DNA from 2 places in the Terribacillus sp. JSM ZJ617 genome. Region 2 is predicted to be linked to the other one. Evidence: riboswitches for the same ligand, from Rfam matches in the RefSeq annotation. Region 2 holds a riboswitch; the other holds the start of a gene.
What was found. Region 2 has a riboswitch for S-adenosylmethionine ahead of ACH6C1_RS08005 (Na+/H+ antiporter NhaC family protein). Riboswitches for the same ligand answer to the same signal wherever they lie in the genome.
Positions count from the first base shown of each region.

Region 1: it holds a riboswitch for S-adenosylmethionine, as region 2 does, so the genes downstream of both, ACH6C1_RS17990 (LLM class flavin-dependent oxidoreductase) here and ACH6C1_RS08005 (Na+/H+ antiporter NhaC family protein) in region 2, are expected to answer to the same signal.

Region 1 covers NZ_JBISEQ010000007.1:87,860-95,506, reverse strand. The annotation lists gene ACH6C1_RS18000 (low molecular weight protein-tyrosine-phosphatase) at 1-299, opposite strand, end outside; gene ACH6C1_RS17995 (S66 family peptidase) at 423-1,451, shown strand; gene ACH6C1_RS17990 (LLM class flavin-dependent oxidoreductase) at 1,471-2,835, opposite strand; SAM riboswitch class I at 2,914-3,015, opposite strand; gene ACH6C1_RS17985 (DnaJ family domain-containing protein) at 3,028-3,399, opposite strand; gene ACH6C1_RS17980 (CAP domain-containing protein) at 3,471-4,319, opposite strand; gene mreBH (rod-share determining protein MreBH) at 4,820-5,827, shown strand; gene ACH6C1_RS17970 (VOC family protein) at 6,088-6,453, opposite strand; gene ACH6C1_RS17965 (uracil-DNA glycosylase) at 6,465-7,097, opposite strand; gene ACH6C1_RS17960 (YdbC family protein) at 7,099-7,317, opposite strand; gene ACH6C1_RS17955 (DUF2164 family protein) at 7,404-7,640, shown strand.
Region 2 covers NZ_JBISEQ010000002.1:349,820-357,466, reverse strand. The annotation lists gene ACH6C1_RS08015 (ATP phosphoribosyltransferase regulatory subunit) at 1-999, opposite strand, end outside; gene hisJ (histidinol-phosphatase HisJ) at 1,120-1,947, shown strand; gene ACH6C1_RS08005 (Na+/H+ antiporter NhaC family protein) at 2,155-3,444, opposite strand; SAM riboswitch class I at 3,531-3,639, opposite strand; gene ACH6C1_RS08000 (MFS transporter) at 3,998-5,197, shown strand; gene ACH6C1_RS07995 (sugar O-acetyltransferase) at 5,290-5,898, shown strand; gene ACH6C1_RS07990 (NAD(P)H-dependent oxidoreductase) at 6,045-6,626, opposite strand; gene ACH6C1_RS07985 (winged helix-turn-helix transcriptional regulator) at 6,751-7,086, shown strand; gene ACH6C1_RS07980 (amino acid permease) at 7,170-7,647, opposite strand, start outside.

The DNA.
Region 1 (7,647 bases), on a different contig from region 2:
GCTATAGCTGACAAATCCCGCAAATTAAGCTGATCCATTACGAAGATATAATCGTATGCTCCTAAAATTTCTGACTGGACTTGCTTAGCCACATGATTTACCATCAAAATTCCCTTATGGCCGAGAAGCTCACGAGCCGAAGGGTGCATCTCCTTCCCTTCATGCCAGTGGCCGATACCGGCTGAGTCGACTGTTACAAATGCAGATAGCCCTTGTTCCTCTATACGCTTGCGTAAAATCACCTCAGCCATCGGCGAGCGGCAGATGTTGCCTAAAGAAATAAACAACACATTTATCATTCACTCAACTCCCTCGTTTTATAAATGTGAAAATGTGCGAATGTCTGGTATTCCATTCCCCATGTAACAACGAATCAAACGACCTAGAGATAATGCTATAATATGGAAAAGGAAAGGGTGATAATGATGACGACCATGTATCCAAGCGCTTTGACTCCCAACTCCACTTTCGCAATTACTGCTCCGTCAAGCGGAGTTCCTGCTCCTCTGCATTCCAAAATACATAAAGCTAAAATGCAGCTCGAGAAACTCGGTGATCATGTGATCATTGGAGAAACCGTCTGGACACAGCAAGCCGCTAGAAGCAGCTCTGCTGAAACTAGAGCTAACGAGCTGATGGCTTATCTGAGTGATCCGGAAATCGATGCAATCATGCCGCCATGGGGAGGAGAACTGCTTGTACAAGTATTGCCCATGCTTGATTGGGACAAGCTATCCAAGAGCAAGCCCACATGGCTGATTGGTTATTCGGACACAAGCACACTTCTATGCAGCTATACACTCCAAACAAATTTTGCAACTGCCCATACGACTAACTTTTTTGATTTGAATATGGAAGCACTCGATGAAACAACGAAGCAATGGCATAAGATATTATCTGCAACGTCCCGCAAGCACATGGCGCAGCACTCATCCCCTATGTATCAATCATCATGGGATGCGCTATTTGATCAAGACAATCCTGAGGGCTTCGACTTGGACAGCAAAACAGAATGGAAAACCACGACAGGTGAAGCCGTTTCCTTTACTGGCCGCTTAATCGGTGGCTGCTTGAATACCCTGACCGCTATCGCCGGGACGAAATATGCTCCTATTCAAACTTGGCGGGAATCTTTTAAAGAAGATACGCTCGTCTACTTGGAATGGTTGGATTGGAGTACTGCTGAAACTTACCGGAATCTTTGGCATTTGAAGGAACACGGCTGGTTCAACGGTGCGAGCGGATTACTATTTGGTAGGCCTTCTCGAAGCACTCCTTCAGAGGATTATACAGACGAACAGATGATTCATGAATTCGCAGATGAAATTGGATTGCCGATAATCTACGACGCCGATATTGGACATATGCCGCCGCAGTTCACGATGATCAATGGTGCGTTGGCAAATGTATCATATAAAAACGGCAAGGGAACTCTCACTTATCTGGAATAGGAGAAGAGGAGCTAAAAGCTCAGCTCCTCTTTCCTTGTTTTGCCGGATGTGCCGCAGCGAGATGCGGTTGTCCGTATAATTTCTCCCTAAAAGTTCCTTCTGCATAATCCTTTTTATATAATCCCCGCTCCTGCAAGATAGGTACAACCAATTCCACGAAGTCTTGCAGGTCTTTTGGTGTAATGTAATGTGTCAGATTGAAGCCATCCACTCCGCTTCGCACAAAGAAATCCTCAATCTTGTCCGCTACTTGCTCAGGACTGCCAATGATGATATCCATTTCAGCTGGCTGACTGAATTTCTCCTGGATCTCTTTTACCGTAAATGGTTTGGCAGCATCCTTTGTCAGATAAGCAGCTCGCGATTGACCTTGTTCCGTATGCTTGTACATGAACAGTTCTTCTTCATTTTCATAGGAAGCTAAATCATAGCCTGTGGATCCGCCATACTGGGCTTTGGCAGCATCTGCGCTCCAGTATTGCTTGATCTCGTCATATTTAGCATGAGCCTTCTCTTCTGTTTCAGCTACAACGACGTGCAGGAAGGTAAAGGCCTTGATTTCATCGTGGCTTCTGCCATAAGCCTCCGCACGCGCTTTGATATCCTCTATATAATAGTTGATTTTTTCTGGTGTCGGTCCGCCGACAAACACACACTCTGCATGTTTTGCGGCAAAATCCCTGCCTTTTTCGGAAGTACCTGCTTGGTAGAGCACCGGTGTGCGCTGTGGGGATGGCTCACTTACATGTGGTCCCTCCACCGAGAAATATGTACCCTTGTGCTTGATGCGGTGCACCTTTTCTGCGTCCACCAGAACCCCTCTTTCCGGGTCCGAAATAACAGCATCTTCTTCCCAGCTATCCTCAAGCAGCTTATAAGAAACCTCCAGGAATTCATCAGCTATTCTGTAACGCTCATCATGCTTTACCATCTTCTCCAGTCCAAAATTCTGGGCTGCATTCGGCAAATAGGAAGTAACGATATTCCAAGCCACTCGCCCATTGGTCAGGTGATCGAGCGTCGAAAATTTACGTGCATTATGAAAAGGCTGTTCGTACGAAGTACTGACTGTGACAGCGAAGGACAAATGCTTCGTCACAGCTGCCATGGCCGGGATAGCGAAGGCTGGATCATTAAGCGGTACTTGCACGCCATCACGCAAGGCTGCCTTTTCATCTCCTCCGTAAACATCATAGACGCCAAGTACATCAGCGAAGAACACCGCATCGAACTTTCCTTTTTCCAAAAGGCGCGCAAGCTCCATCCAGTATTCCAGCGACTTATACTCCCGATGTCTTCTGTTCTCCGGGTGCTTCCATAAGCCATGGGCGTTATGATTGGCGGCTGTCATATCAAATGCTTGCAGGATAATTTGTTTGGTCATCGCTTCCACTCCTCTATTTATGTAAAAAAAGCCTCTTCCGTTTTACAGAAGAGGCTCCTTATCCAAGGTAAAATGCTCCTCTTATCTGTCAGACTTCTCGTCTGCTGGAATTGGCACAGTGCATTACTGCCTGTTGCCGAGGCTTCAAAGGGCCAGTCCCTCCACCTCTCGTGATAAGAAAATACTATTTGATTATGTTAGATTGTTTTCAATTTGTTCCCGATATTGACTGAGTGTTCCTGGCGAATTTCGCTTGAGCTTTTGAAGCAGCGCTTCGTATTGAATCTCTTTCTCACTAATGCGCTTCCGGAAAGCTGCCCGCTCTGTGTCGTCCGTACAAACACGCACCAGATCACGCAGTGCTACAATCTCTTTCTTCAGCTCCATCTCTGGCGGAATGTAGCCAGCATTCTTCAGGATCTTATAGCTCATACGCATATCCTCCGGTACACCGGAGAGATCCTCCAGCTCCAAAGGTTTTCCAGCACCAGGAAGATTACGGAACTCTCCATTTGCTTCAGCCTGCTTGATTCGCTCCTCCGCAAGCAGCGAAATCAGATCCATATAATCACTCCCTGCATACAAGAAAAGCAACCGATCATGATCGGTTGCTTTTCATTATACAATAATCTGAATTATTTACCAATGAATTGCTGTGTCCAGTAGTTACCGTTTTCTACATAACCTACACCGATGTTAGTGTACTCAGGGTTAAGGATATTCTCACGGTGACCTTGGCTGTTCATCCACGCTTCAACGACTTCTTCAGGAGTCTTTTGTCCTTGAGCGATGTTTTCACCTGCAGTTTTATAAGAAATACCGAAAGATTTCATCATATCGAACGGAGAACCGTAAGTCGGGCTGTTGTGATCGAAGTAACCATTGTCAGCCATATCTTTGGATTTCGCACGTGCTACTTTGCTTAGTTCAGTATCGGCTTTCAAAGCTTTAAGACCAGCTTTTTCACGCTCTTTGTTAGTCAAGTCTACTACTTGCTGTTCGAATGCACTCAGGCCTTCAGCAGCTTGCTTTTCTTCTGTTTGCTTGTTATCAGAAGCAGTTTCTTGTTTTTGTGCTGGAGCTTGAGCTTTTTGTTCAGTTGCTTGCTCTTCAGCTTTTTCTTCCTTTTTCGGAGCAGCAGCTTTTTGCTCTTCTTTCTGAGCAGCTGGTGCTTTTGCTTGCTCTTGCTGAGGTGCTGCTTGAGCAGGAGTCTGTGCTTTTTCTTGCTGAGCTGGCTGCTGAACATTGTACTTCGCTAGCAAGCTATCAGTATTAATGTGAATGTTATAAGCAGATAGATATTCATTCACCCATTTATTCAAATCTTCGATAGAAGAGAAAGATCCGCTTTTCACTACTTGTGCTACGTGCACTTGAGCTTCTTCTTTCGTTGGTTGAGCTGGTGCAGCATTTGCTGTTCCTGCCAATGCGCCTCCCGCTAGAATAGCTGTAGATAGTGTTGTTACTAATACTTTCTTAAACATGATGTTGCTCCTTTCGAGATGTATGTTTTCCTGTTGCAGCAACATCATAGCATGGGTTTTTGTGTAATATTGCAGCCTAGAATTTCCAATAGGCACTCAAACCTGTACAGCACTGCGAAAAGTCCGATTCTTATGCGAAATCGTACCCGTTTAGCCGACTATGAAACTAGTAATAAACAGACGCTTTACTATTTATTGGATGTAAATTAGGATTGACACCTTTTTCATTCCTAGTTTTTGTAACAATAGATCAGTATTTGTAATCTATCTGTAAATTGACTTACGCTTAACCCTTGCATATAATCCTTTACTCCTAATCTATTTAGTTTAATCTGCCAAATTAGGATAAAGGTATCTCTTTAACACCTCTATACCAGGTGATAGAATGAATTATGTCGAATTTAAGCGCCTTTTTGGCTCTTTGACAGATCTACCCCCATAAAGCTTTATACGGGGGAGAATGAATATAGTAGAAATATGTCATTATTGGAGGAAATATAATGTTTGCTAATCCCGAAATTGGAATAGACCTTGGCACTGCAAATATACTTGTGTATACGAAACAAAAAGGAATCGTATTGAATGAACCATCTGTGGTTGCAATTGATATGGAAACAAAAAACGTTGTGGCAGTTGGAGCAGAAGCGAAAGAAATGGTTGGTAAAACACCACAGAATATCGTACCGATTCGTCCATTAAAAGATGGCGTAATCGCCGACTATGATGTAACAGCTCAATTACTGAAAGAAATCCTGAAAAAAGTGAGCAAGGTGATGGGCTCTTCCCTTCGCAAACCAACTATCGTTGTCTGCACACCGTCTGGCAGCACATCCGTTGAAAGACGCGCTATACATAATGCGGTCAAATCGTATGGTGCAAAACAAGTCCACTTGATTGAAGAACCAATTGCGGCAGCAATTGGTGCTGATCTGCCAGTAGATGAGCCAGTTGCGAATGTAATTGTCGATATCGGCGGTGGTACAAGTGAAGTAGGTATTATATCATTCGGCGGCGTTGTATCTTGCCGTTCTGTCCGCATCGGCGGAGATTCAATGGATGAAGAGATCATCCAATATATCCGCAAGCAGTACAATATCCTCATTGGAGAAAGAACTGCTGAACAGATCAAAATGGAAATCGGCTATGCCTTGATTGACCATGATGAATTGATGATGGATGTCCGCGGCCGTGATATGGTAACAGGATTACCTAAGACTGTGGGTATTTCTTCTAAGGAAGTACAAGTAGCTCTTAAGGAATCTTTGGAACAGATCCTTGAAACAATTCGCATGACATTGGAAGACTGCCCGCCTGAACTAAGCGGAGATATCGTTGACCATGGTGTCATCTTGACTGGCGGAGGCGCATTGCTTAAAGGCATGCAGCAATGGCTTGCATCTGAAATCAGCGTCCCTGTTCATTTGGCTCCGAATCCACTGGAATCCGTTGCAATCGGTACTGGCCGTGCCCTGCAGATGATCACAAAACTGCAAAAAGCAGCAAAATAAAAAACAGGCGTATCAGTCAGCTGATACGCCTGTTTTTTTTACAGAAAGACGAAAAAGACCGCTTAGAAACGAAGGAATAAGCGAGAAAGCCTCGAGTGAGGCGCCTTTTCCTCACGCAAGGATTTATCGCTTAAGCCGCAGTTTTTGGTCTTTGGAGCTAGACATGGAAAAGCGAAAAAACTGCTTGAAACGGAGGAGTAAGTGAGAGTCATGCGTGAGGAGCTTTTTCCTCCCGCATGGCTTTATCGCTTAAGCCGCAGTTACTGGCCTTCTTTGGTGCTAGACTGTACCAATCCGAAGCCGATTCCGACTGGATCAACCAAATAAGCGAGATGGAAAGAATCAAACTCCATCTTTTCTCTGACAACAACTGCCCCTTCTTGCTTGGCTGCTAGGATTGCTTTATCCAAGTCTTCCACTTCAATCTGGATTCTTGTTCCATGCGGAAAATCATGCGGTCCTTTACTTATTCCGCCATCAATTCCTCCGGCTGTCTCCATATTTTGATAACCCCAACTCGGAGCGCCAATATTCCAGCCAAAAACATTAGCGTAGAAGCTAGCTGCCTTTTCCGGGTCTTGGCTATTCAGCTCAAACCCTGTCACTTTACCCCTGATTTTCTCCATTACACCTCTCCTTATCTGTTCAGAAGTTCGCGAATACTGTATGCATGCTCTTCAATTACCGGCCGCAGACCTGGATTGTAGAATACAGACGCTGGATGGTAGGTCGGGAAGATACGATATATCTTCTCGGAAAGCACAAAGGAATCCTCCTCTATGCTTTTCAGTTGCTGTATTGGCTGTTCTATCAGCTTTCCAGCGACTTCCGTGATTTTTTCCTTCGAACCGGTTATCCTCTCCCAGCCTATTCGCCCCAGTGTCACGAGAATTTCCGGTTCCGTCTGGGCAATTTCATAATCAAGCACAGGCGCATGTGCAAGCACTTCAGCCTTGGTCGGTGTTCGATTATATTTTTTCGTGACAGTCTCACCGCGTATTTGTTTTGTTTTATATTGATAAGGTCTGCTTCTGACTGCGCTTGAAATAAAAACTTCCGATCTATCCACAGCTGCTCGCTCCAGAAACAGATCCAGCTCCTTGCCTGCTCGCCCACTGAATGGCATCAGGCTATGTATCTCCGTCTCTCCCGGTGCTTCTCCTATAAAGAAGAGAACCGGATGCTTCGGCCCTCTCCCGGGCAGGAAACCTTCACAAGGATAAGGAGCCATCCTTTCTTTGGCTAACTGAACCAACTCCTCCGGCAGCATGTCAATCCTGCTCCTGCAGCACGCGAAGCAAGGCACCGACTTCTTCAGCTGATAATGTGATACCTTTCCCCATCTTCTCATGATCCGGAGCCCAGTCCCGTATATCATACTTCGGGTCCCGCCCGTTCCAGCTGATCAAATTGAGTTCCTTCTGCCATCCTTTCGGTGAAACGGATAGCACTTCGAGTTCTTTTACAATCTCATAAGATAATTCCGCCATCATTACTCCCACCTTTTCCCTTTTCTAAAGTCTAGCAGAACTTTTTGATATAATGAAACGAAAATGAGCTTAGGGAGGAAAAACAGATGCAAAACCCAATTCGATTGAATGATACACAGCGCAACGAAATGATAAGTTCCCTGCAGACGTATTTTGAACAAGAAAAAGACGAGCAGCTAGGCGACCTGGCCGCAGGTCTGCTGCTCGACTTCATTATCAAAGAACTAGGTCCTATTTTTTATAATGCTGGTATCGAAGCATCCTATCAATTTATGAATGAAAAAATTGAGGATCTATTTGGGATTCAGGTGCGGGAGCAATGAGTGCTCC
Region 2 (7,647 bases):
TGCTTCAGCTGCAATCAGACCTTGCTCATCCGTCAGCAAGCATATGCGTTCTTGTCTATGTGGTGCTGGCAGCGCAGCAGCAAGCACGTCCATATCAAATGCCAAGCCGACAGCGCTCATCTTTCCGCCAAACTGTTCGTACAGCTCGTCATATCTGCCGCCAGAGAAGCATTCAGCTCCACTTTCCGCCAGAAAACCTCTGAACATGGCGCCATTGTAGTATGGAAGCTGCTTTACACGCCCCAGATCCACGATGACATCCTGACCAAGCTCTTCCAAAGCAGCCGCAAGCTGCTGAAGCTCTTGGATAACAGGTAATAATTTAGCGTTATTTTCCCACGTCCCAGCGAATTTATCTAAAATAGCTGTTCCGCCAAATGCATCAGCTAATGCAGCGACTGCTTCGGCTGTCTCCTCATTTCCTGCTTCCTTGACAAGACGATATACTTCATCTTTTCGCTTATCGTGCATCGCCTGTCTAATGTTAGAAGCATCAGCATCAATAAGTTCCAGAGAAGAAATAAATGTCTCGAAGATTTCCGTATGCCCGAGCTCGATGCTATACTGCTGCAATCCTAGTTCCCGAAGGAAGCGGACTGCTGTGAACAAACTTTCATATTCCCCATACAGACCTGGGGTCCGGATGATTTCGATACCAGCCTGATGGCTTTCGACGCCTGCATGATCTTTTTTGAATACAGATCCAGCATACGCCCATTTCTGCTGATCAGACTGCTGATTCGCAAGAGCACGAGCAACTGCAATCGTCCAATCCGGGCGCAATACTTCGATTTCCCCTTCTTCATCAAACCATTTGAGCATCTTTTTAAGTGTCATACCGGCATAAGGATTGGTAAATGTTGTGCTATACTCAATAACAGGTGTTTCAATCGATTGATAATTTCGTAAATTCACGACAGATTGGAACTTTTCATATATGCTGACTCGATTGACAAGCTGTCGACCTGTCAAATCACGACTTCCTGCTGGTAAGAACATCTATAAGCCTCCGATTCTTTCTTTATCATTCTACCACTTTACTTAGATAAAGGATTTCTGTTGATTTGAATGTAACATAATGAGATACTAACGTCAACACATAACGAAAGGAGCAAGCAAATGCCAGGAGATTTTCACGTACATACGCAGTATTGCCAGCACGGCGCAGACGATAAAATGGAAGCCTACGTTCTGCAGGCAATCGAAAAAGGACTTACCCATTTATCATTTACAGAACATGCTCCGCTTCCGGAAGGCTTTACGGATCCCGCTCCACATCGTGACAGCACCATGGACCGAAACCAGGTGGAAGCTTATGTAATGGAAGGCAAAGCGCTGCAAAAACAATATAAAAATGAACTGCAAATCAATATTGGCTTTGAAGTTGATTATATCAGAGGCTACGAACAAGAAACACAAACTTTCCTCGATACATACGGTCCTGAAATGGATGATGGTATCCTTTCCGTGCACATGCTCCAAGCACCGGATAAGTCTTTCTTCTGTATTGATCATAGTGAGGAAGAATTTGGACGTGCTGCCGATGCATTTGGAGGACTTTTACCATTATATAAAGCTTATTATGATAATCTCCAGTCTTCCATTGAAGCTGATCTTGGTCACTATAAACCAGGAAGAATTGGTCATGTTACGCTGATTCAAAAATTTCAGCTTGCTTATCAGAAGCCGGCTTCTTTCTCACAGGAACAGAAACACATTCTGGAACTCATAAAGAGAAAAGGATATGAGCTTGATGTGAATACAGCTGGTCTTTATAAACCATTATGTAAAGAAATCTATCCGCCAGTTGAGCTTATAGCGCACGCAGCAAAAATGGGAATTCCGCTTGTTCCTGGTTCAGACAGTCACGCGGCTGGGGGAATTGGTAAGGGTTTTGAATATTTATCTGAGTATTCTCTTCACATTCCGCAGAGATTGGCTTTATAAATAAGAAAAAACAGCTACTTGTTTGTCCCAAGGTTGCAGCTGTTTTTTCTACTCCATACTATTTAGTTTTGTTGTTGTAAAAGTCCGCCTAGTATATTTTTCTATAAGGCAGAACCAGTTTTCACCAATAAGCTAGTATGCGGTATAATTCCGCTTGTTCCCATACTGGAATAAATACATATTTTTCTCTTATGAAAAGCTGAAAAGTCATTTTTCCGAAGTATTTTTCTTTTTTGGATAGCCAATTAAGATGGCGATAATGCCGCAAATACCTACCAAGATTGGATAGAAGCTGTAGGGAATGATACTGATTGGCGAAATTCCTGCTACGGTTGCAGCAGTCAATAATTGCGCTCCATATGGTAGAAGACCTTGGATGGAGCAAGAGAAAAGATCTAATATACTAGCTGACTTTCTTGGCTCTATCCCATACTCATTTGCAATATTTTTGGCTAGTGGACCAGTAATCATTATAGAGATTGTGTTATTAGCAGTTGATACATCAGTTAGGCTAACAAGCCCTGCGATACTAAATTCGGCACCCTTTTTCGTTTTAATTCTACGCGTTGCAAGGTGCAGAATATAATCAATTCCTCCATTAAACTTAATTATCTCTACCATTCCAGCTATTAATATTGCAAGGAAGGCAATTTCATACATACCCGCCATTCCATCACCAATCTGCTGCATCAGGCTCATGAAATGGTAGCTGCCATCTATCCAGCCAACAGCTCCCGCAAGAACTATTCCCAGCACAAGTACGAGGAAGACGTTCATACCAATTAAAGCAAAAACTATGACTAGGACGTAAGGAATTATCTTTATCCAATTATAGTTTATATGTTCTACTTGAGCTGATTCACCAATAGCGATAAATCCTAAAATGATACACGTAACAATAGCTGCAGGCAACACAATCAAAAAATTAACTTTAAATTTATCTTTCATCTGTGCGCCCTGCGTACGAACGGAAGTTATCGTTGTATCTGATATGAAGGATAGATTATCACCGAACATCGACCCACCAACAATCGCTCCCATCACCAAAGCCATCGAAAGACTGGTTTCATCGCTTATCCCAACTCCAATTGGAGCTAGTGCTACAATGGAACCAACAGATGTCCCCATCGACAAGGAAATAAAGCATGCAATGACAAATAAGCCTACAACTAGCAGGTTTTGAGGAACGACTGATGTAGTAAGGTTTACAGCAGACTCCACTGCTCCCATGCCTTTGGCAACTTCAGAAAACGCTCCTGCTAAAATGAATATGATCACCATCAGCATGACATTGCTATTACCTGCACCTTTGCAGAAAATATCAACCTTTTTAGTAAGAGATTCACTTCTATTCATAGACAGAGCTACACCCGCTGCTATTGTGATTGCTACTATGACCGGAAAGTTATAAAAATCTCCTGTGATAACTCCGGATCCAATAAATAAAACTAGAAAAACAATAAATGGGATGAGAGCCCATGGATTTGCTTTCTTCATTGATTCACCTCTGATTTTGTTTTATTGTAAAAAAATAAAGCCCCTCTTAGATCCATAAGAAGAGGCTTTATATCTATAAAACACTCCTCTTATCTATCAAGCCGCAGCTTGCTGGATTTGGCACAGCAACTCCATTACATAAGTTCCGCTGCCGAGATTTCTTCGGGCCAGTCCCTCCATCTCTCTAAATAAGAAGAAAAGAATATTTTTTTCACAGTAAGTAGGATTATACACATCCCCTATTTTTTTATCAATAGTTTTAGGAAGCCCAGGCATTGCTTTCACAATATCTCCTTATTAGAAAGGAAAACACGAGTAAAAGTGCTCTCTTTTGTCCCTTGTAAAATTATTGGCTGTAATGGCCTCTATTCTAATTTATTTCATCCTTAAAAAGTTATCGCTTCTAATTTCATGCATGTTTCCAATGAATGAAGCAGGAGATCGATGAATAAAAATATAATTGATTAAGTTTATGCGAATAACTCGTTAACACAGGGTGGTAATTGCTGTTTATTTGCAGTATAAGCTTCCTTTTTATGAATAGGAGGATATCATGTTCTTCATCTTCTTAATTTACTTATCATTTATCAGCTTAGGTTTACCCGATTCTATATTAGGGTCTGCGTGGCCGCTTATGAATACTGATCTTGGCGTACCGATTGGCAATGCAGGTATTGCTTCCATCATTATCTCTATAGGAACAATAGTATCCAGTCTGTTTTCTTATAGATTAATTAGAATACTAGGTACCGGCAGGATCGTGATAGTAAGTATTTCCATGACTGCTATCGCACTGCTTGGTTTCTCATTTTCTCCTTCATTTATCTGGCTGATAGTATGTGCTATACCATTGGGACTGGGTGCTGGAGCGGTGGATGCAGCTTTAAACAGGTTTGTCGCTACTCACTACGAAGCAAAACATATGAACTGGTTACATGCATTCTGGGGAGTTGGAGCTCTGCTCGGCCCTGTTATATTATCAGTATTGGTGGTTTGGGGGAATTCTTGGAGAAGTGGTTATTTTACCATTTCATTATTACAGTTTGCATTAGTCTTGCTGCTCCTCTTTTCACTTTCAAGGTGGAAAAAATACGAAACTGCTGATAGTAAGAGAATTCAATATACGAAAGAAACCAATTCAGAAAGTAAAATGGGATTGCGGAACTCCTTTAAGAAAAAAGGATCTGCCTTTGGAATGGTGTCATTTTTCTTAATAGCATCAACAGAGGCTTGTATAATGCTCTGGGGTTCAAGTTACTTAGTCAAAATAGAGAATGTCCCAGCCGAAAGTGCCGCTGGTTGGATTTCTTTGTACTTTCTTGGTATGACAGCAGGCCGTATGTTAAGTGGATTTCTATCAATACGTATAAAGAATGAAGCATTAATACGGCTGGGATGTACTTTGGCTGCTTTCGGTTTAGTTATAATGTCACTTCCATTTCCTACAATATTTACTCTATTATCCTTTGTCATTATAGGAACCGGTCTTGCACCAATCTACCCTTCTATGTTACACCAAACTCCTGTATATTTTGGAGTAGATCATTCACAAGCAGCTATGGGAATTCAAATGGCCTTTGCTTACACAGGTGCTACTTTAGTGGCGCCCTTGCTAGGACAGTTGTTGGCCAACATTTCCTTTTTGATATTTCCTTATTTTCTTCTAGTATGTGTAGCAGGGATAATGTTCTGTCGGTTGATTTTAATACGCGCTAACGAAATTAGTGTTAAGCCTAAACGATTGAGCCAATAATCAAGTCTTGAAACTTCTTGATAGGTGAGAACGTAATGAAAGACGTTAGCTGAGACTATAATCAACTTTTTTGAAGAAATGAGGCTGTACATATGGATAAAAGTTTTAAAGATAGACTGCACAATAGCAGTTTGTATCTACCAGGTGATAAAGATTTTGCAGCTCAACAACTAGTATGCCTCGAACGGCTATACGACTTTAATCAAACGCGACCAACCGAAATAGAAAAAAGAGAAGCTTTGCTTAAAGAAATGTTCGCTGAGATTGGGGAAGGTTGCTATATAGAGCCCCCACTCCACGCAAATTGGGGCGGCAACCATGTTCATTTCGGGAAGAATGTTTACGCCAATTTTAATTTAACTTTAGTAGATGACACGCATATTTACGTCGGAGACTATACAATGATAGGCCCTAATGTAACGATAGCAACAGCTGGCCATCCTATCTGGCCCGAACTCCGTGAAGAAGCATATCAATTTAATGTACCAGTAACTGTAGGAAGAAACTGTTGGATAGGTGCTGGTGCGATTCTTCTTCCAGGTATCTCAGTTGGAGACAATACAGTCATTGGGGCTGGCAGTGTAGTGACAAAAGACATACCTTCCAATGTTGTTGCTATAGGTAATCCGTGCCGAGTACTCAGGGAGATTACGGATCATGACAAAGAATATTATTTCAAGAATTTAAGGGTAGATAAGTAATAAGATGAAAGAAGCCACACTTCACTCCAAGTGTGGCTTTTTGCTATGAATTTTTGTGACTGGATTAAGCCGGATACTGTATGACGGGTACTACGTTCTTTTACACCAGACTGATCAATCTGCCAAGGTCAAGCAGAAAAATCAACTCAAAGTTTATGGGGTATTTCTTGTAAGAACAGTTTTCTTTTCTCATCCGTTGTTACGTTTACCCCAGAAAAATGAACCCATTTTGTGTCATTATTTCTTAATCCCAAGTCAGCTAGTGTTCTGTTAATAAAGACTCCCTGAATAGCGTTCCCACCTTCCGATTCAATGTAAGCTTTATCAGTTGTAGAAGTTGAAATGACAGTTGTTTTTCTTATGTTAGTCAATAATCCTTTCAGCCCACCTATTTCTTTGTCTTCTAAAAAAGCAAAGCCACTCAACATCACTTTATCGATGAAACCCTTTAAAATAGCAGGTAAGTCCCACCACCAGACTGGGAAAATAAATATCAATTCCGTGGCTTGGCTTAATTTTGCCTGATATTCCTTTACTAATTTGTACGGCGTTTCTCCCTTGTTAAACAGCTTCAATTCTTCAGCTGTATAGGCGGGGTTAAACTCATCTTTATAAAGATCGATCACTTGAAATTTCTCTCTTTTGGCTTCTAAGTCTTTAGTTATGCTAGTTAAAATCGCATGATTAAAGCTTCCTTCCCAAGGATGAGCATAGACAATGGTCTTCATAATTGTTTCCTCCTATTTCGCTTTCTTTGCATCATAGCTTGATGTACATTTAGTTTATTGAATGCCTTATCCTTCTACAAGTACGGTAATTAAAGTGCGATACTTACCTAAAGGAGAGTGTTGAATGGATCGCTATGAATTTAAAGATCAAATAAAAAATACTGGTTTTGGATTTACGTTGTCTTTAATTGGGGGGAAATACAAAATGTCAGTTTTATATGCCCTATATATAAGCAATGAACCTATTCGCTATAATCAGTTAAAACGGATGCTAGGCAACATTTCTTTTAAAACATTAACCAATACGCTGAAAGAACTTGAAAACGATCAGCTAGTTAATCGCAAAGAATATCCTCAAGTGCCTCCAAAAGTGGAATATAGCCTAACCGAAAAAGGATTATCTTTGATTCCTGTATTAGATGCAATTTGCTATTGGGGAGAAGAGCAATTAGAGAAGTAATCCTTAAGGTAAACGCCTGTCAGGATATACGATAGACAGTAAATCAATAAAAAATGCGTGTCCCTATAATGGACACGCATTTTTTATTTTTTCTTCAGTTTATATCCTATTACGAGTATCAGTACCCACAAAGGCAATATAAATAGAGCCAAACGATAATCCGGCATGAAGCCTATGATGACAAGCACAGCTGCCAGGAATAGCAGTACAACATAATTGGAGATAGGATACAGCGGCAGCTTGAAGGATAACTTGCTTGCTGCTTCCTTTCCTATACGTTTACGGAATGCTAAATGGATGATAATAATCATACTCCAGTTTATGATGCCTGCAACCGTTGCAGTGGCCATCACATAGCCGAACACCTTTTCCGGCATTAAGAAGTTGACTATAACAGCAATTCCTGCCACCCCGGAAGAGAGTAAGATGGCTGGTACTGGTGCACCTGTCCTTTTGCCAGTACGCTGCAGGAACCGTGGTGCGTTGCCTTGCTTCGCTAAGGCATGCAGCATGCGCCCATTGCTGTACAAGCTGCTGTTATGCGCCGACACAGCTGCAGTC